3 regions of the Streptomyces sp. NPDC048415 genome follow, and region 1 is predicted to be linked to each of the others. Evidence: riboswitches for the same ligand, from Rfam matches in the RefSeq annotation. Region 1 holds a riboswitch; each other region holds the start of a gene.

Region 1 (9,684 bases):
AGACAGCGACGACCTCCGGGTGATCGTCGACCAGCCGCGAGACGCGCAGCATCAGCTCTTCGAGTGCACCCGTGTCGACCGGCGCGGAGCCCCGCCAGCCGAACAGGAGCGGCGCCGTCCGGATCGACCGGACCAGCGAGGTCGCGTCCCGGTCGGTGACCGGAATCAGCCGGTGCGCGGTGTCCTCCAGCAGCTCCGAGGCGGCCCCGGCCAGCCCGAACGAGAGCACCGCCCCGGCCGCCGGGTCGATGACGGCTCGTACGACCGTGTCCACGCCACGCGGTGCCATGCCCTGCACGACCGGCCGCAGCTCCTGCGGCGTCCCGAACAGCTCGGTCAACTCCGCGTACGCCCGCCGCAGTTGTTCCTCGTCCGCCAGATCGAGCCGTACGCCGCCCAGGTCGGCGCGGTGGCGCAGGTGCGGGGCGGTGGTCTTGAGCGCCACCGGATAGCCGAGCGTGCGCGCGGCGGCCACGGCCTCGTCCGGCGTGGGCGCGGGCAGGGCACGGCGTACGTCGATGCCGTACCGCCCGAGCAGCACGCAGGTCTCCTCCGGGCCGAGTGTCAGCCCCTCACCGCGCTCCAGCAGCCCGTCGATCTGCCTGGCGGCCCCCTTCTCGTCGATGTCGTCGAACTCGGGCACCCTGCCGGGCTCGGCGGCGTCGCGCCGCCACTGGGCGTAGTTGACCGCTTCGGCGAGGGCCCGGACGGCACGCTCGGCGGCGGGGTAGGCCGGGATGAGGCGGGAGTCGGGCGGGGTCGCGGTTACGGCGGGCGGCTGCGGCGCGACCGCTCCTGCGGTGGGCAGACGTTCCGCTGGGGGATGGGGGTCCTCCCGCTCGGGCGAAGCCGAGACGGGGGGAGGGTGGGCACCGCCGACAGCTCCGGGTGCCGTGGCAGCCGCCTGTGGTGCGGTGCTCGCGGCAGCAGACAGCGCCTGAGCGAGCCCACCGAGTTCCACGTGCACCACGAGCACCGGCTTCGCAGGAGCCGATGCCGACGCCGATCGCAGGGCCTCTGCCAGGGCCGCGTCCTGGGCGGACGTCTCCCCCACCGCCGGGATGGCGGTCACCACGACGGCGTCGCAGGCGTCATCGGCGAGGGCTTCCGACAGGGCACTTCGGAAGTCCTCCGCCGAAGCCCCGGTAGTCAGATCCAAGGGGGGAAGCGGCCGAAGCGCTTCGGCAAGACACGCGTCGTACGTCAGCAGCCCCAGCGACTCGGAGTTCCCCAGGATCGCCACCCGGGGCCCGGCAGGAAGCGGCTGGCGTGCCAGCAGAAGGCCCGCGTCGACCAGCTCGGTGATCGTGTCCACCCGGATCACCCCGGCCTGCCGCAGCAACGCGGAAACCGTGGCGTGCGGCAACCGCGTGGCCCGTACGGCATGCCCCTGAGGAGCCGCCCCGCCGTGTCGCGCCCCCTGGACCACGACCAGCGGCTTCGCCGCCGCGGTCCGGCGTGCGAGGCGCGTGAACTTGCGCGGGTTGCCGATGGATTCGAGGTACATCAGGGCGACATCGGTGTCCGGGTCGTCGTACCAGTACTGGAGTACGTCGTTGCCGGACACGTCCGCCCGGTTGCCGGAGGAGACGAAGGTCGACACACCGGTCACGCCCGTGACACCGCCGCCGCGCCGGTGCAGCCGGGACAGCAGGGCGATGCCGATGGCGCCGGACTGGGCGAACAGGCCGATCCGTCCGGGCCGCGGCATCTCAGGGGCGAGGGAGGCGTTGAGGCGTACGTCGGGGGAGGTGTTGATGACGCCGAAGGCGTTGGGCCCGATGATGCGCATCCCGTACGTGCGCGCGTGCCGCACGAGTTCGCGCTGGCGCTCGCGCCCCTCGGGACCGCTCTCGGCGTATCCGGAGGAGACGACCACGAGGCCCTGTACCCCGTGCTCGCCGCACTCCGCGACGACCTCGGGGACGTGCGGCGCGGGCACGGCGACGACGGCGAGGTCGACGGGCTCGGCGATGTCGCGGATCGAGCGGTGGGCCGGGACTCCGTCGAGTTCCTTCTCCTCGAGTGCCTTGTTCACCGCGTACAGACGGCCGGTGAAGCCGGCGTCGCGGAGGTTGCTGAGGACGCTGCGGCCGACGCCCCCGGGCGCGCGGCCCGCGCCGATGACGGCGACCGAGCCGGGGGCGAGCAGCCGGTGCACGGACCGGGCCTCGGCGCGCTGCTCCCGCGCGCGCTGCACGGCGAGCGAGCGGTCGGTGGGTTCCAGGTCGAACTCCAGGCGTACGACGCCGTCCTCGAAGCTTCGCTTCTGGGTGTACCCGGCGTCGGTGAACACCTTGATCATCTTGCTGTTGGCGGGCAGCACCTCTGCGGCGAAGCGGCGGATGCCGCGCTCGCGGGCCACGGCCCCGATGTGTTCGAGGAGGGCCGAGGCGACGCCGCGTCCTTGGTGGGCGTCCTGCACGAGGAAGGCGACCTCGGCCTCGTCGGCGGGCGCGGAGGCGGGCAGACCGTCGGCATTAATACGGTCATAGCGTACGGTGGCGATGAACTCGCCGCCCACCGTGGCCGCGAGCCCCACCCTGTCCACAAAGTCGTGGTGCGTGAAGCGGTGGACGTCCTTGGCGGACAGGCGTGGATACGGCGCGAAGAAGCGGTAGTACTTCGACTCGTCGGACACCTGCTCGTAGAAGCTGACCAGGCGCTCGGCGTCATCAACGGTGATGGGCCTGACGCGCGCGGTGCCGCCGTCGCGCAGCACCACGTCGGCCTCCCAATGAGCGGGGTACTCGTGCCGGTCCGACGAGGTCTGCATGGGCCCCAGAGTACGGCTCGCGTCCGACAACGGCGCGAGGCAGTCTGTGGGGGACGAACGTCGGACCGAGGCCGCGGTCCGACGACACTCCGGGCGGGACGAAGGACCGCTCCGGGGACGCTTCGCGATATGGGACACTGGTCTAGACAACCCTGAATACCTGAAGGGCAGCATCACATGGCTGAGCGCCGCGTCAACGTCGGCTGGGCTGAGGGCCTCCACGCCCGCCCCGCCTCCATCTTCGTCCGGGCCGCCACGGCCTCCGGCATCCCCGTGACGATCGCCAAGGCCGACGGCAACCCCGTCAACGCGGCCTCCATGCTCGCGGTCCTCGGCCTGGGCGCCCAGGGCGGCGAGGAGATCGTCCTCGCATCCGACGCCGAGGGTGCGGACGCCGCCCTGGACCGACTGGCGAAGCTGGTCGCCGAGGGTCTCGAGGAGCTCCCCGAGACCGTCTGAGGTTCTCGGACAGCGCACGGCTGAGCCGCGCCACCCTTACCTGGGCGGCGCGGCTCAGCCGTTTTCCGTACGCCGTCCAGGAATTCCCCTCGTGCCACAGGCGCGGCCCGCGGCGCAGCCATCGAAATAGCGCACGCTGGAATTCCCGGCACTCGAATCAGTGGCAGCAAAAATAATGCCCCGCGAATTACCCCTCTTTGTATACGGCTCCCGTGTTAATGCCGCAGCCCCGTCACGTTTACGGGATGTTGCGAAGTCCTCACACGTTCCGGTCGATCTCCGCCGCCGGGAAAACGGAGCCGGTGCGCGGCCGTCGCGCGCTCGGTGTGCACCGCGGTGATCGCCCGAGCCCGCTCACTGTCGCCGCGCGCGACGGCGTCGACGATGCCGCCGTGCTCCGCCCAGGACTCCCCGGGGCTGGCCGGCGCCTCCACCGCGTACATCCAGGCGATCTTGTGCCGAAGCTGGCCGAGTGTGGAGGTCAGCGCGGGGCTTCCGGAGGCCTGGGCGAGCGTCTCGTGGAACCAGCCGCCCAGCGAGCGCAGATCCTCGCTGTGACCCCTTCTGGCCCGCTCCTGGCCCAGCCTGACCAGGCCTCGCAGCACCTTGAGGTGGGCCTCCGTGCGGCGCTGGGCGGCCCGCGCGGCACCCAGCGGCTCCAGCAGCATGCGCATCTCCAGCAGGTCGGAGGCCTCCTGCTCGGTCGGTTCCGCGACGCACGCGCCCGCGTGCCGTCGGGTGACGACGAAACCCTCGGCCTCCAGGGTGCGCAGGGCCTCGCGCACGGGGACGCGCGAGACGCCGTAGCGGCGCGCGAGCAGTTCCTCGGTGAGCCGGCCGCCTCGCTCGTAGACACCCGCGACGATGTCGTCACGGATCGCCGTGCATACCGAGTGCGCCGGAATACGCATGCCCCGACCTCCGCTTTAATCCCCGCGAAACGCCATCGATTGACGCTTGTTCAGTGACTCTATTGCAGGAAGCCGGAATTTCCGATGGCAGGCCGGAATCCATGGATATTTTTTGGACAGACGGCCGCCCGAAACGACGATGCCCCGACTCGGATGAGCCGGGGCGTCGGAAGAGGTGAACCGGGTCGTCAGACGTTCACGCCGTGCGAGCGGAGGTAGCCGACGGGGTCGATGTCGGAGCCGTACTCGGCGGTCGTACGCGCCTCGAAGTGGAGGTGCGGCCCGGTGGTGTTGCCGGTGGCCCCGGAGAGGCCTATCTGCCGGCCCGGGGTGACCGACTGGCCCACCGAGACACCGATGGACGACAGGTGGCCGTACATGGTGTACGTGCCGTCGTGCATCTTGATCACGACTTGATTGCCGTAGGCGCCGCCCCAGCCGGCCGTGACGACCGTGCCGGAGCCGACGGCGTGGACGGAGGTGCCGGACGCGGCGTGGAAGTCGGCACCGGTGTGGCTGCCGGAGGACCAGAGGCTGCCGCCGGCCTTGTAGCCGGTGGAGATGTACGAGCCGGTGATCGGCAGCACGAAGGAGTTGAGGCGCTTGCGCTCGGCCGCGCGGGCGGCGCGCTCCTTGGCCTCGCGCTGCTGCTTGGCCTTCTCCGCGGCTCGCTCGCGCGCCGCCTCCTCGGCCTTCTTCAGCGCGGCGGCCTCGTCGGCCGCGCGCTGCTGGGCGGCGGCCTGCGCGTCGATCTGATCGGCGAGGGAACCACCGATGGTGATGGCCTGGGTCAGCCCGGTCTGCTCGACGGAGGAGTCCGCGGCGAGCGCCGGTGCGGCCAGGGTTCCGATGACACCGGTGGTGGTGAGCGCCGCGACGCCGATGGCGTTCGTGGTGGTGCGCTTCACGCGGCTCGGACGACGATGCTTCCCGGTGCTACACGTGAACGCCATGTAGGGGCTGGTCCTTTCCTTCCTTCTCGCCTACCGGGTTAGCTGACGGGTTCGGAGCAGGAAGGTCTCCTACGGACCCCCTCCGGGGAGGGTGTCCGATTCACCCCAGGGACTGCGTATGGGTCCCCGGCTCCCCTGGCTCGCGCCGTACGGGGACTCGGCGATGACTGTCCGGTGCCGCGGGCGCGGCGCACTGCCTGACGAACAGCCGGACCGACGCTAAACGGGGCATCTTTCAAACGACAAACGGATCACGGCTTTTGTAGTGCATGCCACAGGGCAGACAGGCAACCTCCCCATCAATACGGACAAATTGAGGACGAAGTCCGGGCAAAAAGAGACCCAGGTGACTCTTCAGTCACCTGGGCTCTCAGAGGTGCGGCCGCTCTACTCGGCCCGTACGACGCTCACTTCACCGATACCGAGGGCCTTGACGGGCTCCTCGATCTGCGCGGCGTCGCCGACCAGGACGGTTACCAGACGGTTGACCGGGAAGGCGTTCACGGCGGCAGCGGTGGCCTCCACGGTGCCGGTCGCGGCGAGCTGCTGATACAGCGTCGCCTGGTAGTCGTCCGGCAGGTCCTGCTCGACCTGGTCCGCGAGCGTGCTCGCGACGGCCGCCGCGGTCTCGAACTTGAGGGGCGCCACGCCCACCAGGTTCTGTACGGCGATGTCGCGCTCGGCGTCCGTCAGGCCCTCGGCGGCGAGGGTGCGCAGCACCTTCCACAGGTCATCGAGCGCTGGACCGGTGTTCGGGGTGTCCACCGAACCGCTGATGGCGAGCATCGCGACGCCCGTGCCGTCCGGGGCGGAGCGCAGCACCTGGCCGAACGCCCGCACACCGTAGGTGTAACCCTTTTCCTCGCGCAGGACCCGGTCCAGGCGCGAGGTGAGGGTGCCGCCGAGGCAGTACGTGCCGAGCACCTGGGCGGGCCACACGCGGTCGTGCCGGTCGGCGCCGACACGGCCGATGAGCAGCTGTGTCTGGACGGCGCCGGGGCGGTCCACGATGATCACGCGCCCGGTGTCGTCGGCGGTCACCGGCGGCACGGGACGCGGCTCGGCGGACGAGCCGCTCCAGGAGCCGAGAGTGTCGGCGAGCAGTGCGTCGAGATCGACACCCGTCAGATCACCGACGATCACCGCGGTGGCCGTGGCGGGGCGTACGTGCTTCTCGTAGAAGGCGCGTACGGCCGCCGAGTCGATCTTCTGGACGGTCTCCTCGGTGCCCTGGCGCGGGCGCGACATGCGCGAGGTCGCCGGGAACAGCTCCTTGGAGAGCTCCTTGGCGGCGCGGCGGGCCGGGTTGGCGGTCTCGTGCGGGATCTCGTCCAGCCGGTTGCGCACCAGCCGCTCGACCTCGCTGTCCGCGAACGCCGGTGCCCTCAGGGCGTCGGCGACCAGACCGAGCGCCTTGGACACGCGCGAGACGGGGACTTCGAGCGACAGGCGTACGCCCGGGTGGTCGGCGTGCGAGTCGAGGGTGGCGCCGCAGCGCTCCAGCTCGGCGGCGAACTCCTCGGCGGAGTGCTTGTCGGTGCCTTCGGAGAAGGCGCGCGCCATGATCGTGGCGATGCCGTCCAGGCCCGCCGGTTCGGCCTCCAGGGGCGCGGCGAGCAGCACCTCGACGGCGACGACCTGCTGGCCGGGGCGATGGCAGCGCAGGACCGTCAGGCCGTTGTCGAGCGCGCCTCGCTCGGGAGCCGGGAAGGCCCACGGCTTGGCCGCGCCGGCCTGGGGCTGCGGGTGGAAGTCCATGGTGGCGAGCTCAGTCACTTCGCCGCCTCCTCGTCCTCGTCGGCGGTGTTCTCGGTGGGCTCGTAGACCAGGACGGCGCGGTTGTCGGGGCGCAGGCGGGACTTGGCGACCTCCTGGACCTCCTCGGCGGTGACCTGGAGGACGCGCCGCACGGCGGTCAGGGCGAGCTGCGGGTCGCCGAACAGCACGGCGAAGCGGCACAGTTCGTCGGCGCGGCCCGCGACGGTGCCGAGGCGGTCCAGCCACTCGCGCTCCAACTGGGCCTGAGCGCGCTCCATTTCCTCGGCCGTGGGGCCCTCCTCGGCGAACCGGGCGAGCTCCTCGTCGACGGCGGCCTCGATCACCGGGACCTCGACGTCGCCGGACGTCTTCACGTCCAGCCATCCCAGGGAGGGTGCTCCGGCCAGCCGCAGCAGACCGAAGCCGGCCGCGACGGCGGTGCGGTCGCGGCGTACGAGCCGGTTGTAGAGCCGGGAGGACTCGCCGCCGCCGAGGACGGTCAGCGCCAGGTCGGCCGCGTCGGCCGCGCGCGTGCCGTCCTCCGGGAGCCGGTAGGCCGCCATCAGGGCGCGCGAGGGGACCTCCTCCTCGACGACCTCGCGCAACTGCTCGCCGATGGTCTCGGGCAGCGAGCCGTCGCGCGGGGCGGGCTTGCCGTCGTGCGCGGGGATGGAGCCGAAGTACTTCTCGACCCAGGCGAGCGTCTGCTCCGGGTCGATGTCGCCGACGACCGACAGGACCGCGTTGTTGGGCGCGTAGTAGGTGCGGAAGAACGCGCGGGCGTCCTCCAAGGTCGCCGCGTCCAGGTCCGCCATCGACCCGATCGGGGTGTGGTGGTAGGGGTGGCCCTCGGGGTACGCGAGAGCGGTGAGCTTCTCGAACGCGGTGCCGTAGGGCACGTTGTCATAACGCTGTCGGCGCTCGTTCTTGACGACGTCGCGCTGGTTCTCCATGGACTCGTCGTCGAGCGCGGTGAGCAGCGAGCCCATGCGGTCGGCCTCCAGCCAGAGGGCGAGCTCCAGCTGGTGCGTGGGCATCGTCTCGAAGTAGTTGGTGCGCTCGAAGCTGGTCGTTCCGTTGAGCGAACCGCCCGCACCCTGCACCAGTTCGAAGTGGCCGTTGCCCTTCACCTGGCCCGAGCCCTGGAACATCAGGTGCTCGAAGAGGTGAGCAAGGCCGGTACGGCCCTTGACCTCGTGGCGCGAGCCGACGTCGTACCAGAGGCACACCGCCGCGACCGGGGTCAGGTGGTCCTCGGAGAGCACCACGCGCAGGCCGTTGGCCAGGCGGTGCTCGGTCGCTGTCAGGCCGCCGGAGCCTGCCTCAGCTGTGGCCGTGTGACCCATGGGCATGTACGTCCCTTCGATCGCGGAAAACTGCCGATTTCCTGTCGGTCCTGCCACTGTATGCAAGCGCGCGGACAGCTGGCGAAGTTCCCGCGCCTCGTACGCCGAGAGCGAGACTCGTGGAGGCCCCGGGCGCGGCCCGGGGGCCCCTCCGAGACCCGCTACGGACGGGTCGCGGTCGGCGTTGTCAGTGGGGCGGTCCACAATGGTCCGCGTCAGAACCCGTTCATGCCCCGGCAGAGACTGTGAAGGAGCCGCAGCAGCGATGGCCCGCCGCAGCACGAAGACCCCGCCGCCCGACGACTCGTACGAGGAGAAGATCCTCGACATCGACGTCGTGGACGAGATGCAGGGCTCCTTCCTCGAGTACGCGTACTCGGTCATCTACTCGCGAGCCCTGCCGGACGCCCGTGACGGCCTCAAGCCCGTGCACCGCCGCATCGTCTACCAGATGAACGAGATGGGCCTGCGCCCCGACCGCGGCTATGTGAAGTGCGCCCGCGTCGTCGGCGAGGTCATGGGTAAGCTTCACCCGCACGGCGACGCGTCGATCTACGACGCGCTGGTGCGCCTGGCCCAGCCGTTCTCCATGCGCCTCCCGCTGGTCGACGGCCACGGCAACTTCGGCTCGCTGGGCAACGACGACCCGCCGGCCGCCATGCGTTACACCGAGTGCCGGATGGCCGACGCCACGTCACTGATGACCGAGTCCATCGACGAGGACACGGTCAATTTCACGCCGAACTACGACGGCCAGGAGCAGGAACCGGACGTCCTTCCGGCGGCGTATCCGAACCTCCTGGTCAACGGCTCTTCGGGCATCGCCGTCGGCATGGCGACGAACATGCCGCCGCACAACCTCGGCGAGGTCATCGCCGCCGCCCGTCACCTGATCCGCTACCCGGGCGCCGACCTCGACACGCTGATGAGGTATATCCCGGGCCCCGACCTGCCCACCGGTGGCCGGATCGTCGGCCTCTCCGGGATCAGGGACGCGTACGAGTCGGGCCGCGGCACCTTCAAGATCCGCGCCACGGTGTCGATGGAGAACGTGACGGCGCGCCGCAAGGGGCTCGTCGTCACCGAACTGCCCTTCACCGTCGGTCCGGAGAAGGTGATCGCGAAGATCAAGGATCTGGTCGGCGCGAAGAAGTTGCAGGGCATCGCCGATGTGAAGGACCTCACCGACCGCTCGCACGGCCTGCGCCTGGTCATCGAGATCAAGAACGGCTTCGTGCCGGAGGCGGTCCTGGAGCAGCTCTACAAGCTGACGCCGATGGAGGAGTCCTTCGGCATCAACAATGTGGCGCTGGTGGACGGCCAGCCGCTCACCCTGGGCCTCAAGGAGCTCCTCGAGGTCTACCTCGACCACCGCTTCGAGGTCGTGCGCCGCCGCAGCGAGTTCCGCCGCGGCAAGAAGCGCGACCGCCTGCACCTCGTCGACGGCCTCCTGATCGCCCTGATCGACATCGACGAGGTCA
Region 2 (9,684 bases), on a different contig from region 1:
TCAGGACCAGTTCCGCCACCCCGATCAGCGCGGGCAGCTGCTCGACCGTGCGGGCGGAAGCGATCGGCGCCGCCACGGTCGGCTGGGCCGCCAGCCACGCCAGGGCGACGGTGGCGACGGGAACGTCGTGGGCCTGGGCGACCTCGTCGAGGGCGGCGAGGACCCGCAGCCCGCGCTCGGAGTCCAGGTGCTTGGCGGCGCCCTCCGCACGCGCGCTGTCGACCGTCGTACCCGGCCGGTACTTCCCGGTGAGGAAGCCGGACGCGAGGGAGAAGTACGGGACGGCCGCGAGACCGGCGCGGGAGGCGACGTCCCGCAGGGCGCCCTCGTAGGTGTCGCGCGAGACCAGGTTGTAGTGCGGCTGGAGGGCGACATAGCGCGCGAGGCCCTCGCGGTCGGAGAACTCCAGGGACTCCTGGAGCCGCTCGGGCGTGATGTTGGAGGCGGCGATGTGGCGCACCTTGCCGGCCTTCACCAGGTCGTCGAGCGCGCCGATGATCTCATCGACCGGCACTTCCGGCTTGTCGAAGTGCGTGAAGTAGAGGTCGATGTAGTCGGTGTCGAGGCGGCGCAGGGACGCGTCGGCGGCGGCCTTGATGTTGGCGCCGGACAGCCCCGGGTACTCGGGGTGCTGGCTGACCTTGGTGGCGACCACGATGTCCGAGCGGTTGCCGCGCGCCTTCAGCCACTTGCCGATGATGGTCTCGGACTCGCCGCCCTTGTTGCCCTCGACCCATGCCGAGTAGGAGTCGGCCGTGTCGAGGAAGTTGCCGCCGGCCGCCGCGTACGCGTCGAGCACGGCGAAGGACTGGGCCTCGTCCGAGGTCCAGCCGAAGACGTTGCCGCCGAGGGAGAGCGGGAAGACCTCGAGGTCGGAGGAACCGAGCTTACGAAGAGAAGTCATGCTCAGTTTCAACGCCCGCACCGGATGGCCGTATTCCGCTCCCCTCCGGGCGATCAGGGATTGAGGCCCTTGCCCCGCAGCCACGCCATCGGGTCGATCGCGCCGCCGCCGTCGGGGTGCACCTCCAGGTGCAGGTGCGGCCCGGTGACATTGCCCGTCGCGCCCACGCGTCCGATGACGTCACCCGTGGCGACCTTCTGCCCCACGCTGACGCTGATCGACGACTGGTGGCAGAACCACAGCTCCGTACCGTCGTCGAGGGTGAGGATCGTGCGATAGCCGTACGCGCCGGCCCAGCCCGCCTCCGTGACGGTGCCGCTGTGGATCGCCTTGATCAGCGTGCCGGTGGGCGCGGCGAAGTCGAGGCCGGTGTGATAGCCGGAGGACCACATGGAGCCGGCGTCGCCGAAGCGCCCGGTCAGCGTGTACGAGGAGGTGGGCAGCGAGTAGCTCTTGGCGAGCTCGGCGAGACGCGCGGCCTCGGCCTTCGCCTTGGCCTCCTGCTCCGCCTTCTTCTTGGTAGCCGCGGCCTTGGCCTCGGCGTCGTCCTGCTGCTTGGCGGCGAGCGCGACGGCCTGCTTGGCGGCGGCGGCCTCGGCGGCCTCCTGGGCCGCGTTGTCGACCTGGTCCTGCTGCGACTCGGCCTGCTGCATGATGCGGGCGCGCAGGGCCTCGCCCGCGTCCGTGCTGCCCTGGGCGGCGTCGGTGCTGGTCAGGCCGGCGCTGGTGAGCGGGGTGGCGGAGCCCTTGGGGGCGCTGGAGCCGCCGTCCGAGATCAGGGCCTTGGCCGATTCGGTGACCGACGACAGGTCGGGCAGCGAGATCGACACCGGCGGTTTGCCGGGCGCCGCGGTGGCCATACCGCCCGCGCCGACGGCGGCTATGACGCCGACGCCGAGAACCGTGGAGCTGCGGGCGAGTCCTCCGCCGCGCTGCTTGCTGACGCGGTGCCGGCCGCGCACGGGACGGACGGAATCCTCGGTGGGGTTCCACTCCTCCCAGGGGCCCTCGTCGTTGCCGTAGCCGAAGGGCTGTGTATCACTCGGCGCGAACGAGGTGTTCTGGGCAGGCCGGTTGGACGCCACGTGGGCGCGCTCCTTTCCTTCCTTCTCGCCTACCGGGTTAGCTGACGGGTTCGGAGCAGGAAGGTCTCCTACGCGCGTATACCTGCCGTGCTTCCACGGCGGAATACGCTCGATTCACCCCAAGTTGGTGGTTCCCCGGTTCCCTCGCGGGATTCGGCGCGTGCGCACGGAGCCGTCTCTTGTGACGGCTGGGACGACCGCGCTGCGTTATCGAACGTTAATAGACCCGGACCCCGGATTCCAAGCTGTTCGGACTGATCGTTCATGCTTTTGGCCAGGACTTTGGGGTCATGACCGGGGTAAACCGGGCGAGTTGACCACACTCCATAAACACGCGTTCAGTTGACGGTGTGTCAGTTGTTATCGGAGAGGCGTCACACGATCACCCCTCGTGACAACGATCAAGGACGCCGTCCACCAACTGGGGGCGTCGTACGGCGAGCAGCGCCATGTCGTCCGCCAGAGCGCCGCCCGCGTGCCGGCGGACCTCGTCGGCAAGTGCGGTCAGCAACGCGCCGGGCCCGGCGAAGAGCCGGCCGGCGAGGCACGCCACAGGATCGTAGAAGTCCCCGCGCCCGTCGCGGGCCTCGGACAGCCCGTCCGTGTGCACAAGCAGCGTCGCCCCGCGGGGGAAGCCGGCCCGCACCGCCCGGTCGGGCCAGGCGCCCAGCTCACCCATCCCCAGCGGCAGCGCGGGGTCCTCGGCGGCGAGTGCGACGAGGGTGCCGTCGGTATGCAGGAGCAAGGGCGGGGGATGGCCGCGGTTGACGATCCGTACGGCGTCCTCGCCGTGCGGGATCTCCGCGAGTACGGCCGTGGTGAACCCCTCGAAGGCGTCGAGGCCGTCGCGCCGGGTGCCCTCGCGCGCCAGCGCCCGTTCCAGCCGCCCCGCGACCGCCTCCAGCGTCGCCTCCTGCTCGGCCGCCTCCCGGAACGCCCCGATCACCACCGCCACGGCGGCCACCGCACCCATGCCCTTCCCGCGTACATCGCCCACCACCAGCCGTACACCGTGCGGGGAGTCCTGCACCGCGTAGAGGTCGCCGCCGATGTAGGCGTCCGTCTGCGCCGCCTCGTACCGCGCGGCGACCTCCAGGCCGCCGATCCGCTCCGCGGGCTCCGGCAGCACGGCGCGCTGCGCGGACTCGGCGATCTCCCGGACCGAGGCGAGCCGTTCGTCGCTGCGGCGGACGAGGATGTTGATGAGGACGGCCAGGCCGACGGCTGTCGCCACGGTGACCACTTCGGTGACCGAGTCGACGTTCAGGGCGATACCGAGCTTGAGGTGGACGGTGACGAGCGCGGCGATGGTCAGGGTGCCGGTGAGGACGGTGCCGCGCAGTGAGTAGAGGGGCGCGGCGACGAGTGGGGCGGCCGTGAGGAGGGGAGCGGCGGTGAAGTCCGACGGGGTGAGGTAGTCGTAGAGGATCCCGGTGACGATGAGCAGCGCCGGGAGTGCCCGCACAAAGGCACGGGCGTACGAGATCCTGCGCCGGCCGGTGTCCTTCGGACCGCCGTGCCGCGGGGCGCTGTGCGGCGTGGCGTCGCCGAGGCCGGGGTCGGGCACGGGGTCGCCGGGCAGGCGTCCGCCGGCCCGCTCGTACGCATCCTGGGGCATTGGCCCGCCTCCTCGCTGCCCCACTCGTCCAGGTTTCCCGGATCGAGGGAGGGAGGCGAGCGGTGTGGGCCGAGCGGAGTACGTGGTCTGCGGCGAGAAGAACGCGGTGGGGGAAACGCGGCGAGGGAAACGCGGCCAGGGAAAACACCAAGGGCCGGAACTCGTGATCCGAGTTCCGGCCCTTGGCCTTCAGTAGCGGGGACAGGATTTGAACCTGCGACCTCTGGGTTATGAGCCCAGCGAGCTACCGAGCTGCTCCACCCCGCGTCGTTGAAACCAGTGTACGCCATCCGCGGGACCCAAAAGCACACGCGGAAACCCAGCCCCTCCGGCGTTTGAGGAGCGGGGTCTGGGACGGAGCCCCAGGTGCGGGACGTAAGGGCGGAGCGGGCGAGAACCCTTCACCCGCGCGGGGCCCAGGCCGGGGGCCCGCGCAGGGCCCAGGCCCGGGGCCTACGCCAAGAGGTGGCGGTTGGGGGTCACGGCCAGATCCTCGTACTCCGGGAGTACGACGACGTCGGCGCCTTCGGCGACGAGCAGCCCGTTCCCGTCGGCCCCTGCGACGAACGTGTCGGGCTCGCGCCAGGCGGTGACCACTCGCCGCACCCCCGCGTCGAGGATCAGACGGGCACACGGCGCCGGCCGGGAGGCACGGCGAGCGCAAGGTTCCAGGCTGCTGTACACGGTGGCGGAGCCCAGCCGCGGATCGGCGGGATCGATCTTGGCGAGCGCCGCCTCCTCGGCGTGCACGACGGGATCGTCCCCCTCGCGGGAGTACCCGCGCGCCAGCTCCGTCCCGTCGGCCGCCACCACCACCGCCCCCACACTGAACGCGGTCCGCGACGGCGGACACAGACCCGCCAGCTCGCACGCGAGCGCCAGCCACCGCCGGTCCGTCGCGGACGCGAGCCTCCCGGCCCCGGGCGCCGTGGGCACGTACCGGATGAGCACGATGTCCCCGACGGCCCGTGTTTCCACCAGCCGCAGCCGCCCGGAGGGATACGTCCCGGGCCCGAACAACCGCGGCGCGCCCGGCTCGCCCACGAACAGCGGCGCGACGGCGAGCTGCAGCTCGTCCGCCAGCCCCTCCCGCATCAGCTGGGTGTGGACCCGCCCGCCCCCTTCGACCATGAGGCGCCGCACACCCCGTACGCCATAGAGGTGTTCGAGCAGCACACGCCAGTCGAGTTCGGCCCCGGTCGACACCACTTCGACGCCGAGTCCCCCCAGGAGCTCCGCCGCCCGCCCCGCCCCCTCATCCGTCGTATAGACGATCTTCTCGCCGCCGGTGTGCCAGAACTGGGCCTTCGGATCGAGGTCGCCCGATCCGCTGACGGTGACTTTCAGGGGGTACTCCGGGCGCCCGGAGGCGACCCGTGCCGCGCGTCGTTCGGCGGAGTTGACCAGGAGCCGCGGGTTGTCCGAGCGGATCGTGCCCGCGCCGACCAGGATCGCGTCGCTGGACGCCCGTACCTCGTCGACCCGGTCGAAGTCGGCCGCGTCCGAGAGCAGCAGCCGCTCGGGGCCGGTGTCGTCCAGGAAGCCGTCGAGGGAGACGGCGGCGGACAACAGGACATAGGGGTGGGGCATGGGGGCGCAGCCTCCGGATCGCAGTGGCTTGGTACGGCTTGGCGGTTCAACCGGTACCACTCAGTTTGTGCGACCGGCACCGTCCAGTGGTTCAACTTTTAAACAATACCTAGACTGGCCGCATGACGACCCGCTGGCTCTCCCCCGCCGAACAGCGCGCCTGGCGCTCGTACATTTCCGCCGCCTCCCTCCTGGAGGACACGATCGACCGCCAGCTCCAGGCGGAGGCCGGCATGCCCCACCTTTACTACTCCGTCCTGGCCATGCTGTCCGAGGCGCCCGACCGACGGCTGCGGATGACCGAACTCGCCGAGATCCTGAAGATCACGCGCAGCCGGCTGACGTACGCGGTGACCCGGCTGGAGAAAGACGGCGCGGTACGCCGCGAGGGCTGTCCGACCGACAAGCGCGGCCATGTCGCGGTGCTCACGGACGAGGGCATGGCCGTCCTGGAGCGGACGGCGTCGGGACACGTGGAGACGGTAAGGGCGGCGGTCTTCGAGCATCTGACGCCGGAGCAGGTCGCGCAGCTGGAGGAGATCTCCGCGAGCATCACGCGGGCGATCCAGGGCGGAAAGCCGGGGGCCACCGGGGAAGATCTGCCGTGGCGGCGACGTTCCTCCTGAGCACGCGCATCGCCTGGAGCACCACTTGTCGCGAATGCGTTGCTTGAAGTTTAAAGCACATGTACTGTCTCTCCCCGCGGGAGTGCTTCAAATCTGAAGCACCATCTCGTACGAACCCGCTGGACGGAGAGACAACATGCGCGACTACCCCACCGCCACGGTGCGCACCCGCGTCCGCGTGCCCCTGCGCTTCGGCGACGGCTACTCCGTCGACGCGGAACTGGTCACCTTCCACGGCCTCGCCGACGAGCAGGAACACCTGGCCGTCGTGCTCGGCGAGCCCGGCGCGAACCCGCTGGTGCGACTGCACTCGGAGTGCCTGACCGGCGACGTCTTCGGCTCGGCCCGCTGCGACTGCGGCCCGCAGCTGCGCGAGGCGGTGGAGCGGATCGCGGACCGGGGCGGCGTGCTTCTGTACCTCCGTCAGGAGGGGCGCGGCATCGGCCTCTACAACAAGCTCGACGCGTATGCCCTCCAGGACCAGGGCCTCGACACCTACGCCGCCAACGCCGCCCTCGGCCTGCCGGAGGACGACCGCGACTACACGGCCGCCGCCCAGATGCTGCACGCCCTCGGCATCGGCTCCCTGGACCTGCTCTCCAACAACCCCGACAAGGCCGACCAGCTCCGCGACCTCGGCATCACGGTCACCGACCGCGTCCCGACAGGCGTCTTCACCACCGCCCACAACGTCCGCTACCTGCGCGCCAAGGTCCTCCAGACCCAGCACACCCTCCCGCTCACCGAACTCACCGCGGGCTGACACGCCGAAGGCCCAGATCAGAGCGCCTCTGATCTGGGCCTCACCGGTAGACCCTGTGGGACTCGAACCCACAACCAATGGATTAAAAGTCCACTGCTCTGCCAATTGAGCTAAGGGTCCACGCACCGGCCGACGTCGACCGGGGTCGATCCCGTGCCGATGCATCCCCGAGCATAGCCGGACGAGGCCGGGACTCCGATCGGGTATCGGGGACCCGGCCGCGCCAAAAGCACGCAAGGTTACGGATCGACCGGTTCGGGCGTGCCCTTGCGGGCCTCCTCGCGGGCGATCGTGCGGACGTGGCCGGGGTTGAGGAACCAGTGGCGGGCCGAGGCCAGCCACCAGGTCGCGGCGAAGCCGAGGACGACGAGGACGGCGATCGGGGCGTAGTTGAAGGTCTCCCAGGTGACCGGCGAGACCTGGGGCAGCATGAACAGGATCGTGATCACGACGACCCAGGTGACCGAGACGATGCCGATCGGCCGGGACCAGCGGCCCAGGTGCCAGGGCCCGCGCTCGAAGGCGTCGCCCTTGCGCAGCCGCAGCAGGACCGGGACCACGTACGCGATGTAGAGCCCGATGACACAGATCGACGTCACGGCCGCATACGCCGTCACATTGATCAGGTACGGCAGTCCCAGCGCCAGCGCGCCCACCACGGCGAGCCACACCGCCGCGACCGGTGTCCGCGTCCGCGGGCTCACCGTGTGCCACACGTGCGAGAACGGCAGCGCGCCGTCGCGCGAAAAGGCGTAGATCATACGGCTGTTGGCGGTGACGGCCGCCATCCCGCAGAAGAGCTGCGCCCCGATGATGACCAGCAGCAACAGCTTCCCGGAGGTCGCGCCCAGCGCGTCGAGCAGGATCTGCGCCGGCGGCGCGCCGGTCGCCGAGCCCAGTTCCTTGTCGTACGACTGGATCGCGAAGGTGAAGCCCAGGAGCAGGACGAAACCCGCTATCCACGACGTCCAGATCGAACGGACGATGCCCTTCGGGCCCGCCGTCGCCGCGTCGTGGGTCTCCTCCGTCATGTGCGCGGAGGCGTCGTACCCGGTGAAGGTGTACTGAGCGACCAGCAGACCGACGGCCACGACGTAAATCCCGCTGCCCCAGCCCGTGTTGTTCACGAAGTGCCCGAACACGAAGGACGCCGACTGGTGGCGGTCGGGCACGAAGGCGAGCGCGCCCACGATGACCAGGACCCCCAGCACGTGCCACCACACGCTGACGCTGTTGAGGAGTGCGACGATGCGGACGCCGAAGGTGTTCAGCAGACCGTGCAGGAGCAGGATCCCGGCGAAGAGGAGGATCGTTCGGCCCGGGGTGACCTGGAAGTCGAACTGCAGGTTCAGGTACGCGCCAAGGAACGACGCCGCGCCGAAGTCGACGCCGGCGGTCACCGCGATCTGGCCGAGCACGTTGAACCAGCCGGTGAACCACGCCCAGGCCGCGGCCGTCCGCTCCGGGGCCAGCCGGTGCGCCCAGAAGTACAGACCGGCGGACGTCGGGTACGCCGAGCAGATCTCGGCCATCGACAGCCCGACGAACAGCGTCATCAGTCCGACAGCGACCCAGCCCCAGGTGATCACGGCGGGGCCGCCGGTGTTCATGCCGAACAGGTACAGGGTCATACAGCCGGAGAGCACCGAGATGATCGTGAACGACACGGCGTAGTTCGAGAACGCCGACATGCGGCGCGCGAGAACCTGCGTGTAGCCGAGCTCGGCAAGCCGTTCCTCGTCCGACACGAACGCCTCGCCCTTGGCCGGGTCACGCGCGCTGAAAGGTGAAGGTGTTGTCATGCCCCCAGCGATTCCCTGACCGTGGGCATGACATGCGCCGACCGATTGGCCAAAAAGGACCCTTGTAGCGCTGCCGGCCGCTCGCGACCGTGCGAAAACGTCGTGGCCCCCACCCGAACCCGGGTGGGGGCCACGTCACTTCACTGCTTCAGCCGGCGTCAGCCGTTGCGCTTCCAGCGCGGCTTCTCCTCGCGGCGGCCGAAGGAACCGGTTCCGGTGCCCGTGCCGGTGGTGCGGTGGTCGTCACGACGGCCGGTCGGGCGGTCGTGGCTGCCGGCGCGGAAACCGCTGGAGGGGCGGTTGTCCTGGCGGTCGCGGTTGAAGGGACGGTCGCTGCCACGGTGGCCGCCACGGTCGTCACGGCGCTCGAAGGTACGGCCGCCGCGGTCGTCACGACGGTCACGGCTGAAGCCGGGACGGTCGTCACGACGCTCGAAAGAACGGCCACCACGGTCGTCACGACGGTCACGGTTGAAGCCGCCACGGTCGCCCCGGTCGTCCCGGTTGACGCCGCCACGGTCGCCGCGGTCGTCGCGGTTGAAGCCGCCCCGGTTGTCGTCACGACGCTCGAAAGAACGGCCACCACGGTCGTCACGACGGTCACGGTTGAAGCCACCGCGGTCGTCACGGCGCTCGAAGGAACGCCCGCCGCGGTCGTCACGACGGTCGTTGTCCCGACGGAACCCACCACGGTCGTTGTCACGACGGTCGCGGTTGAAGCCGCCCCGGTTGTCGTCACGACGCTCGAAGGAACGGCCACCACGGTCGTCACGGCGCTCGTAGTTGCCCCGCTCGTCGCGGCGCTGACGCGGCTGCTCGGCGGGCTGCTCGGCCACGGCGGCCACCTCGGCGGCAGCCTCGGCCACGACCTGCTCGGTGACGGCCTCCGCGGCGGCGGCGACGGCCGCCTGCGGGTCCTCGCCCCGCTCACGCGCGGCGCGGGCCACCAGACGGTCGGCCTCCTCGCGCAGCTCGGCCGCACGACGCTGCGCGCGCTCCAGCTCCTTGGTGAGCTGCGAGACCTCACGCTCGGCCTGCTGTGCGGCGTTGCCCGCGGACTCGGCCTGGACCTCGGTCATCGACCGGGCGCCGGTGATGTCGGCGACCTCGGGCTCGAAGGCCGTACCGGAGTTGATGATGTGACGCGAGGCGTCGACGCCCGCGTCCTCCATCAGCCGGAAGATCTGCCGACGCTGGTGCGGCAGGGAGAGGGATACGACGGTGCCGCTGCGGCCCGCGCGGGCCGTACGGCCGGAGCGGTGCAGGTAGTCCTTGTGGTCACCGGCCGGGTCCACG
Region 3 (9,684 bases), on a different contig from region 1:
CGGCCCCGCGGTCTCCAGGATCTGCCCGGTCACCAGCCGTTCGAACGCCTCGGCCTGGATCCGGACGGCCTCGGGCCCGAGGTCGGCCAGCGTGTGCGAGGCGCGCGCGAAGAGAAAGTCACCGGTGAGGACGGCCACCGAGTTGCCCCAGCGGTTGTTCGCGCTGGGCACCCCACGGCGCGCGTCCGCCTCGTCCATCACGTCGTCGTGGTACAGCGTGGCGAGGTGAGTCAGCTCGACGACCACGGCCGAGGGCACGACACCCGGCGCGTACGGGTCACCGAACTGCGCGGCGAGCATCACGAGCAGCGGACGAAACCGCTTCCCGCCGGCCCGCAGGAGGTGCTGTGCGGCCTCAGTGATGAAGGGGACCTCACTCTTGGTGACTTCGAGCAAGCCCTCTTCCACGGCCGCCAATCCGGCCTGGACATCGGCTTCGAGAGCCTGGTCCCGCACGCTCAGCCCGAACGGCCCGACGACGGTCACGAGAGGTTCTCCTGTCTGCTGACGATCACATGGCGAACTCGGTCGATCATTCGGTCGATGACACGGTTTGTCGATGTGTCGCTGCCATCACTCAAGTCAGCGTATCCGGTCACGTTTCGATCACCACGAGCGCCCACCGTCCCCCGGCCGACTTCGCTCCAGCGGCAGGTACCCCGCACGCCCGGGCGGTATCCGATCACGAGCGGTATGTTCTTGATCAGTTGATACGACAGGACATGTAACGACTTGTGAAGAGGCAGGCCCCCGTGTCCCGAAGCGCCGTGGAGAGCGAGCCGGACAGCCGCCCACCTCCGGGTGACGACCACGCCTTCTTCGGCCGGCCCAGGGGCCTGCTGCACCTCTCCGGCCTGGAGGTCTGGGAGCGCTTCTCGTTCCTCGGCATGCAGGCGATCCTGGTCCTCTACTTCCCCGACACCGTCGCCCCACGGCGGCATGGGCATGGCCGCGGGCACGGCGGCATCGGTGTCGGCGGCATCGGTGTCGGCGGCGTACGGAACGCCCGTCCATCTGCTCTCCGTCGCAAGCGGCCGGCTCGCCGCCCGCACGCTCGGCTCGTACCGCGCGGTCCTGTGGGGCGGCATCCTGATCGCCTGCGGCCACTACTCCATGGCGGTACCGACGACCGTCACGACCTGGACGGGCCTGCGTCTGATCAGCGCGGGCACCGGCCTGCTCAAGCCCAACGTCGCCACGATGGCCGGCAAGCTCTACCGCACCGACGACGACCGTCGCGACGCCGGCTTCGCCCTCCCCTACATGGCGATCTACTACATGGCGATCAACATCGGCGCCTTCGCGGGCCCCCTCATCACCAGCCGGCTCGGCGACCACAGGGGCCGGCACTGGGGCTTCTCGGCGGCCGCGATCGGTATGACGTTCGGTCTGATCCCGTACGTGGCGGGCCGCCGTCGCCGTCACCTGGCCGGACGCACGCACCCGGCGGAATTCGCCCTCGTCCCGGCCGCGAGACGCCGCGCCGTCCGCGGAATCGTCTGCGGTCTGCTGGTCGTGGCCGTACTGGCCGTACTGGCCGCACTCCTGGCCGTACTCCTGGCCGTACTCCTGGCCGCCGCCGGATCCCTGACGGTGGGCCGTTTCGTCGACCTGCTCCCCCTCATCTCGGTGATCGCCCCGGTCGTCTACTTCGCGCTGATGTTCGCCGGCCCCCGGGTGACGCCCGAGGAGCGCGGCCGGCTGCGCCACAAGATGCACCCCGTCCACTGAGGTCCTCCCCATGAGCATGCGCATGCGTACGTCCTTCCCCTACGAGACGGCTCACGAGGACGTCCTCATCCCCCTACCGGACGGCACCCGTCTGTACGCGCGGGTCTGGCGCCCGCTGACCGACGAGCCCGTACCGGCCCTCCTCGAGTACCTCCCGTACCGCCTCACCGACTGGACCGCGCCCCGCGACTGGCAGCGCCACCCCTGGTACGCCGGTCACGGCTACGCCTCCGTCCGCGTGGACGTGCGCGGTCACGGCAACTCGGAGGGCTTGCCGACGGACGAGTACTCCGAGGTCGAGCTGGCCGACGGGGTGGAAGTCGTCAACTGGCTGGCAGCCCAGCCCTGGTGCTCGGGCCGGGTGGGCATGTTCGGCATCTCCTGGGGCGGCTTCAACTCCCTCCAGATCGCGGCCCTCGCGCCCGAGCCGCTCAAGGCGATCGTCACGGTCTGCTCGACGGACGATCGCTATGACAACGACGCGCACTACATGGGAGGTTCCGTCCTCGCCGTCGACATGCACGCCTGGGCGGCCACCATGCTCGCCTTCGTCTCCCGCCCACCGGACCCCGTCCACGTGGGCGAGGTGATGTGGCGTGACATGTGGGTGAAGCGCCTGGAGGCGGTGGACCCCTTCGTCCACACCTGGCTGGCACACCAGACCCGGGACGCGTATTGGCGGCACGGCAGCGTCTGCGAGGACTACGGCGCGATCCGGGCGGCGGTGCTGGCGGTCGGCGGCTGGCACGACCCGTACCGCGACACGGTGCTGCGCCTGGTCGAGAACCTTCCCGCGGACCGTGTACGAGGCCTGATCGGCCCCTGGTCGCACCAGTACCCGGACCGGGGCCTGCCGCCCGGCCCGGCGATCGGCTTCCTCCAGGAGACGCTGCGCTGGTGGGACCACTGGCTGCGGGAGACCGACACGGGCGTGATGGCGGAACCCGTCCTGCGCTCGTACGTCATGGACGCGCATCCCCCGGCGACGACGTACCCGTCTCTCCCCGGCCGCTGGGTGGGCGACCCGGCCTGGCCCTCCCCCTCAGTGACCCCGACCGCGTACGAGCTCCAGGGCCCTCCGGTCCTCGTCCGGTCCCCTCAGCACACCGGAGTGGACGCGGGCCGCTTCTTTCCCTTGGGGAACGACGCGGACCTGCCCCCGGACCAGCGGGAGGAGGACGCCAGGTCGGCCTGCTTCGAATTCGAAGTGCCGGAGGAGACCTGGGTGTTGGGCCGCCCGAGGGTCGACCTGCGGCTGACGTCCTCGTCTCCCCGGGGGCAGGTGATCGCCCGCCTCTGCGACGTGGCCCCCGACGGAGCCTCGACGCTCGTCACCCGAGGTGTACTGAACCTGTCAGCGCGCCACGGCCGTGACCAGGCGGTTCCCTGGAAACAGGGTTCTACGGAGAACGTGGTTTTCGAGCTGAACAGCATCGGCTACGCGTTCCCGCCGGGGCACCGCATCCGTCTCGCCGTCTCCTCGGCGTACTGGCCCTGGATCTGGCCCCAGCCGGGCTCGGAGACGGGCTTCACCCTGGATCCCACCGGAAGCACGCTGGACCTCCCGGTGCGCACAAGGGAGTCGGCATCCTCGGCGGCGGGGTCGAAGCCGATCACCTTCGAGGCGCCGGAGCAGTCCGAACCCCTGGGCGTGGTCTCCCCCGCCACACTGGACGAGCCCCGGCCGGAACGCCTGGTCGTCCGCGACGTGGCCGCCGGCACCTGGCGCCTGGAAGTGGACCCGCGCTACGGCGGCACGCGCGTCTACCCCGACGGCCTCGAATTCACCGAGGACGCACTGGAGACGTACACGATCGACGCCTCGGACCCCCTTTCGGCCCGCGCCCGCTCGACCTGGTCGATCCGCTTCCACCGCCCGGACCTGCCCTGGGATGCCCGTATCTCGACGACATCCGACATCACCTGCGACGCCGAGGCCTTCATCACCGCCAACGAGGTCATCTGCAGGGACGGCGACGAGGTGGTCTTCCACCGGACCTGGGAGAAGAGGATCCCGCGCACGGCGGGCTAGAGACTCGGGGGTGCCGTAGGTGATTCTGAGGTCATGGCGCGGACGCGGACCGAGGAATTCCTGATGGACCTCGACGAGGGCATGCTCGGGTACTTCCGCGAGATGGCCCACGAGATGGTCACGCGCTTCGGAATCCCGCGCGCCGAGGCCGTGGCGAGGATCAACCGGGCATACGAGGGGCGGAAGTTCGCCGGCTATCCCGAGCCGATGTGCCGCGAACTGCCCGAATACTGGGGCTACGGGCTCTACTTCGAGCCCAACGCGGGTCGCCTCCCCGACGACGACCCGGACAAGGACCTCTCCGTGTGGGAGGTACGGCCGGCGCCGCCCAGGCACTCCACGGCCTGGACGCTGGAAACATAAATGCCCGAGTTGCGCTGCTTGCCGCTTTGATTCGGATTGGTCGCGTGAATTGGGTCACGCCTGACGGCGTCGGGCGTTTCGCGGCCCGCAGCGATCCCCCCTTTGCGAAAGGCAAGTTGAGGATCGAATTCCGGCACAATCGGACGTTTCACCCCTGCCGCAATCAGGCGAAAGCGATCTTCACCGGGAAATCCGGCCTTGTTACGGACATGTGCTCTCGCATACCTTCACGTCGATCCGAGCGGATCGCCGAATCCTGCCGCCGCCCGGAAACCCACCCACCCACGCACGCACGGCAGGAGCGGGGGACCCAGGCAAGCCGCCGATCCGGACACCGGAACGGCTAGGGGTGAAGTCGCGCTCATCGCGCGGCCGGGCAGCTCCCGCCCGAACCCGACAGCTCACCTCGCAGGCACCGGAGAGGACGTTCGTCATGGCCCGACGAGGCAAGCACCGCCGCCCCAGAACCAGCCCCCTCACCCGCGGCATGGTCGCCGTGGGAACCAGCGGAGCCGCACTCGCACTCCCGCTCGTGAGCGCGACCGGCGCGCACGCCGCCACCCAGACGACACAGGTCGCACAGGTCGCACAAGCCGCCGTCCCGCAGGTCTCGCTCGTCACCTACAAGGTGGTCGCGGGCGACACCCTGTCCAAGATCGCGAAGGACCACGCCACGGCCGGCAGCTGGCAAGATCTGTACAAGGCCAACCGCGCGGTCATAGGCAACGACCCGACACTGATTCACCCGGGCCTCACGCTGACGGTCGGTACGAAAACCACCAAAACGTCCGCAAAGTCGGCGACAGCCGTGTCGGCCACGGCCACCAAGTCGGCGAGCGCGTCCACCGCCACCCCCGCCTCCGCGAAGACGTACACCAACAACCTCGACGGCTGGATCAAGCAGTCCCTGGACATCATGGCCAAGTCGGGCATCCCGGGCAGCTATGACGGTATCCACCGCAACGTCATGCGCGAGTCCTCGGGCAACCCGCTGGCCATCAACAACTGGGACTCCAACGCCGCCGCCGGCATCCCCTCCAAGGGCCTCCTCCAGGTCATCGACCCCACCTTCACCGCTTACCACGTCCCGGGCACCGCCATGGATCCCTATGACCCGGTCGCGAACATCACGGCGGCCTGCAACTACGCGGCGGCGAAGTACGGCTCGATCGACAACGTCAACGGCGCCTACTGAGCGACCGACTCACGAGGTGCTGTTCACCCGGGATGACCGGCTCTCCGAGCCCCCGAAGAGCCGTTCCAGCACCACCGCGATCCCGTCCTCCTCGTTCGACAGGGTCACCTCGTCGGCCACCGCCTTGAGTTCCGGGTGGGCGTTGGCCATGGCGATCCCACGGGCGGCCCAGTCGAACATGGGGATGTCATTGGGCATGTCGCCGAAGGCGAGGGTGGTGCGGGGGGTGAGGCCGAGGTGGGCCGCGGCGAGAGCGAGGCCCGTCGCCTTGGTCACGCCGCATGGCTGGAGTTCGACGGTGCCGGGCCCCGACATGGTGACCGTAGCCAGCGAACCGACCACTCCCCGCGCCGCCGACGCCAACTCGTCGTCGGTCAGGAACGGGTGACGGAGCAGCACCTTGCTGATCGGTTCGGTCCACAGGTCGTCGCGCCGCCGCACCCGCACCGCCGGCAACGTCGGATGCGGCATCACGTACCCCGGCTCGATGAGCGTCAGCCCGTCCACGCCGTCCTGGTCCACCGCCGCGTACAGCAGCCCGACCTCTGCCTCGATCTTGCCGAGCGCCGTCTCCGCCAACTCCCTGTCCAGGGTGACCGACCAGAGCAGACGGTCCGTCCCGGCGTCGTACAACTGCGCCCCCTGGCCGCACACCGCCAGTCCCTCACCGCCGAGTTCGTCGAGCAGCGGTCGCACTCTCGGGGCGGGGCGACCCGTCACCACGAGATGCTGGGCGCCCGCCTCGGCCACCCGCGCCAACGCTGCCCGGGACCGGTCGGAGAGTGTGTCGTCGCCGCGCAGCAGCGTTCCGTCCAGGTCAGTGGCGATGAGTGAATATGCAGTCGGAGCGGCCATGATCCGAAGAATACGGATCGAACGACTCATCGGCCCGGCGTGAACCGGACGACGTCCGGTATCCCGTCAGCAACGCCGCTCACCACACGGTCGGTACGGGTGATATCCGTCGATACGGGCGGTAAGAGCGGTGCTTGGCGGTGGGGGGCGTACCAACGCCACTCCCGGCGTGCGGGATTATCCGAGCGCGGGCTCCCACGCGCGCCAGGAGCCGCAGCCCTTCATCAGGAAAGTCCATCGGGCAAGTCCCTTGGGTAAGTCCGTTGGGTAAGTCCGTTGGGCAATTCCATCGGGAAGCTCCAGGGAGAGACATGACCCTCACGCCCTCCGAGCGGGGAGTGACTCCCTTCCAACAGCACCTCCGCACGGCCGCTGAAGCGATCATCCGGCGCTTCCCGGACGCTCCCAAGCCCGAGATCTACGCTCTCTCCTTCCGCATCTGGCGGATCGACTACGACTCCCGCCGCCCGTACGTGGCGATCGGATACAACACCGAGACCCAGTACCAGCAGTCGGTGTACCCGGAGGACCCGGGCGAGGCCCGCTGGAACTACGCCTACTGGCTCCTGGACGGCTTCGAAACGCTCGGCAACGTGCCCGAGGACCCGGCCGGAAGCCCCCTGTACGTCGATGACGTCAAGCACCTCGGCCTCTGGTTCGACGACGAGGGCGACGAGGGCGACGAGGGCGACGAGGGCGACGAGGGCGACGAGGGCGACGAGGGCGACGAGGGCGACGAGGGCGACGAGGGCGACGACGCGAGTGAGGACCAGTACGAGGCCCTGGTCAACCACTTCGCCGACACCTGCATCGAACTGGCCCGCCACCTCCACTCCAGCGGCCTCCTCACGGAGATCTTCGGCCGCCCCCTCCCCATCGTCGTCTTCGACATGGACTGCCCGGGATGGGAGATCACCGCCACCCGGGCCGCCAACCCTCCAGAGCTGATCGCCGACTTCCTGACCTGGCAGCTGGCCGCGATCTACGAGAGCGCCCCGAGGACCGGCGAGTTCCTGATGCGCCTCGACGAGGAGTGGCTCGACTACTTCCGCGACATGGCGGACGTACTGGTGACACGCTTCGGGATCTCCCGCGCGGAGGCGGTCGCGCGGATCAACGAGCGGTACGCCGCCGAGGAATTCGAACCCGTGGGAGAAGACCTCCTGGGCCACGAACTCCCCGAATACTGGGCGCACCGCCTCTACTTCGAGGCCGACGCCCGAGGGATGCTCCCCTCGGGCAACCCGGACACCGACGGCGACCTCTCGAAGTGGAAAGTCCTCCCCGCCCCACGGAGAAACTCCGGCGCCTGGACCCTCACCGAAGAGGCCTGACGACCAGGAGGCGCCTTCCCGTCATGGCGCCGCCCGTGCCTCCACCAACCCACCTATGCGCGGCCACCAGATGCTTGGCCAGTCGCGCTCACCCGTGCGCGGCCACCAGATGCTTGGCCAGTCGCGGTGAGGCGAACTCCGTCCCGCACACGAACCGCATCACCGGCCCGTACGAAGCCGCCGCCGGCAACCCCGTGAAGTACAGCCCGGGCACCGACGACCGAAGCCCTGCGCCCAGCTTGGGCGTGCCCCGGCTGACCGACAACTCGGTGCGCAGCTCGTGCCCGAGGAAGTCCATCGCGGCGATGTCGACGCGATAGCCGGTCGAGGCTATGACATGGTCGGCGGAGAGCTTCTCTACCCGGCCGCCGTGGGTCTGGACAGCGAGGACGGGGCTGCCCTCGGAGGCGTCGGCGCTGACGATCCGCTGGACCTCACGGACGCCGACCTTGCCCTCGAAGCGGTCGCGGAGCCACCAGGCGCCGAGCGGACCGAGCACGCGGCGGACCAGATAGTGCCGGGCCTGGGCGGGCAGATAGCGGTACGGCCCCGGGTAATAGGTCAGCGCCCACAGGGACCAGGCGCGCCCGAAGGGCGACTCAGGGCGCAGCTTCGGCTGGTCCCATGGGGGCGCGCCGAAGGAGACGGCGCCTTTGCCCCGCGAGACGACCCGCACTTGCGCGCCCGCCTCCGTCGCGAGCGCCGCCGTCTCCAGGGCGGACTGCCCCGCGCCGACGACGATCAGCTCCTTGCCGGAGAACCGGCTCAGGTCGTGGTGCTGGGAACTGTGGGAGACAGGGCCCGTGGGAGTGGGTCCGTCGGCTGCCGCGCCCGCGAGCTCGGGCGGCAGATGGGCCAGCCCGGACAGACCGGTGGCCACCACAACCGCCCGCGCCGTGAACAACTCCCCCGAGTCCAGCTTCAGTTCGAAACCACCGGAGCCACCGGAGCCTCCCGAGCCACCGGAGCCATCGCGGCCCCCCTTACGGTCCACCGAGACGACCCGCACCCGCTCCAGCTCGGGCACCAGCTTCTGCTGGAACCACTCCCCGTACGCGATGAACGTCTCGACCGGGATGATGTCCTCGTCCGTGACAAGACGCGGTATGCCCGCCGCATTGCAGTAATCGAGAAGCGTGTGCCCACGCTGCGGGGCGTCGATGGAGGACGCGGCGGGGGTCGACTTCAGAAGCATCCCCTCGGGCATGTGATCGCGCCAGCTCACCATGGGCTCGCCGAAGACACGCACCGGAATACCGCGCGCCCGCAGATGGGCGGCGGTGGACAGGCCGAATGGCCCGGCACCGATGACTGCTACCGGATGAATCACGAAGTCCCCTCCCCAGGACGTACTACGTCTACTTCGCGGTGGAACTGTTGGTACTGCCAAGGCGGTTGGTCCGCCACAGCTGATACAGATGCTTCGCGCCCGGCCGCACGAAGCGCGCGAGCATCGTGAAGAACGGCCGCAGGTCGTCACCCGCGAGCCAGGCCAGCTCCGTACCGCTCGCGCGAGCCGGCGCGTGCGGTGTCGTATAGCCGCTGCGCCGGTAGGCGAGCAGGGCCGGCAGGTCGATGTTCTCCACGATGTACCGGTGACCGGCCCGCTGTTCCCCCTCGGGAACGGTGCGCCCGGTCAGATCCAGATGCATGGCACGGACGACGTCGATCCCCGACTCGTTCTCGAAGAGCCGGAACTGCGCGCCCATCCGTGGGTTGAAGTCAAGGAGCTTGTACTGTCCGTCGCGCCGGTCGAAGCGCAGGTCGAGGTCGATGACGCCGCTGAAGCCGATCTGTTTGATGAAACGCGCGGCGAGGTCCGCGAGTTCCGGATTGTCGACGACGTACGCATTCGCCGTCATTCCCGCGTGCGGGGGCCAGGAGCGGACCTTCACGCCCGTGAACATCGCGAGCGGCGTCGACTCCGCGTCGAAATACGCGTGCACGATCCAGTCCTCGGCCTCCTCCCTCGGCAGGTACTCCTGGAGGATCACTCCCGGTTGCGCCCCCCAGTCCTTGGCAAGCGTCAGCAGTCCCTCGCGGGTCGGAATCCTGGTCGTCCCGTTCACCGCCGGCCGGCTGCGGCGCACGAACGCCTCGCGGTTCTTGGCGACGAGAGGGAAGCGAGCGCTCTCGGCGAAGGCGACGATCTCCTCGTACGACTCCGGAAAGGC

What was found. A riboswitch is a leader RNA that binds a small molecule or an ion and turns the genes downstream of it on or off. The one in region 1 is predicted to bind cyclic di-AMP.
Positions count from the first base shown of each region.
Region 2: another riboswitch for cyclic di-AMP. It lies ahead of AB0D27_RS38180 (M23 family metallopeptidase); the one in region 1 lies ahead of AB0D27_RS09760 (M23 family metallopeptidase).
Region 3: another riboswitch for cyclic di-AMP. It lies ahead of AB0D27_RS13765 (LysM peptidoglycan-binding domain-containing protein); the one in region 1 lies ahead of AB0D27_RS09760 (M23 family metallopeptidase).

Region 1 covers NZ_JBEZKJ010000009.1:121,562-131,245, reverse strand. The annotation lists gene AB0D27_RS09775 (GNAT family N-acetyltransferase) at 1-2,776, opposite strand, end outside; gene AB0D27_RS09770 (HPr family phosphocarrier protein) at 2,954-3,235, shown strand; gene AB0D27_RS09765 (GntR family transcriptional regulator) at 3,451-4,146, opposite strand; gene AB0D27_RS09760 (M23 family metallopeptidase) at 4,335-5,099, opposite strand; cyclic di-AMP (ydaO/yuaA leader) riboswitch at 5,112-5,272, opposite strand; gene AB0D27_RS09755 (pitrilysin family protein) at 5,487-6,875, opposite strand; gene AB0D27_RS09750 (pitrilysin family protein) at 6,872-8,209, opposite strand; gene AB0D27_RS09745 (DNA topoisomerase IV subunit A) at 8,469-9,684, shown strand, end outside.
Region 2 covers NZ_JBEZKJ010000100.1:9,649-19,332, reverse strand. The annotation lists gene AB0D27_RS38185 (aldo/keto reductase) at 1-904, opposite strand, end outside; gene AB0D27_RS38180 (M23 family metallopeptidase) at 958-1,989, opposite strand; cyclic di-AMP (ydaO/yuaA leader) riboswitch at 2,001-2,158, opposite strand; gene AB0D27_RS38175 (PP2C family protein-serine/threonine phosphatase) at 2,372-3,607, opposite strand; tRNA gene AB0D27_RS38170 (tRNA-Met) at 3,801-3,874, opposite strand; gene AB0D27_RS38165 (dihydrofolate reductase family protein) at 4,061-5,197, opposite strand; gene AB0D27_RS38160 (MarR family transcriptional regulator) at 5,320-5,823, shown strand; gene ribA (GTP cyclohydrolase II) at 5,960-6,586, shown strand; tRNA gene AB0D27_RS38150 (tRNA-Lys) at 6,634-6,706, opposite strand; gene AB0D27_RS38145 (amino acid permease) at 6,826-8,388, opposite strand; gene AB0D27_RS38140 (DEAD/DEAH box helicase) at 8,547-9,684, opposite strand, start outside.
Region 3 covers NZ_JBEZKJ010000016.1:17,820-27,503, forward strand. The annotation lists gene AB0D27_RS13745 (polyprenyl synthetase family protein) at 1-486, opposite strand, end outside; partial or broken gene AB0D27_RS13750 (oligopeptide:H+ symporter) at 753-1,707, shown strand; gene AB0D27_RS13755 (CocE/NonD family hydrolase) at 1,748-3,763, shown strand; gene AB0D27_RS13760 (hypothetical protein) at 3,797-4,126, shown strand; cyclic di-AMP (ydaO/yuaA leader) riboswitch at 4,396-4,554, shown strand; gene AB0D27_RS13765 (LysM peptidoglycan-binding domain-containing protein) at 4,560-5,321, shown strand; gene AB0D27_RS13770 (HAD family hydrolase) at 5,331-6,176, opposite strand; gene AB0D27_RS13775 (hypothetical protein) at 6,488-7,510, shown strand; gene AB0D27_RS13780 (FAD-dependent oxidoreductase) at 7,599-8,840, opposite strand; gene AB0D27_RS13785 (ATP-grasp domain-containing protein) at 8,869-9,684, opposite strand, start outside.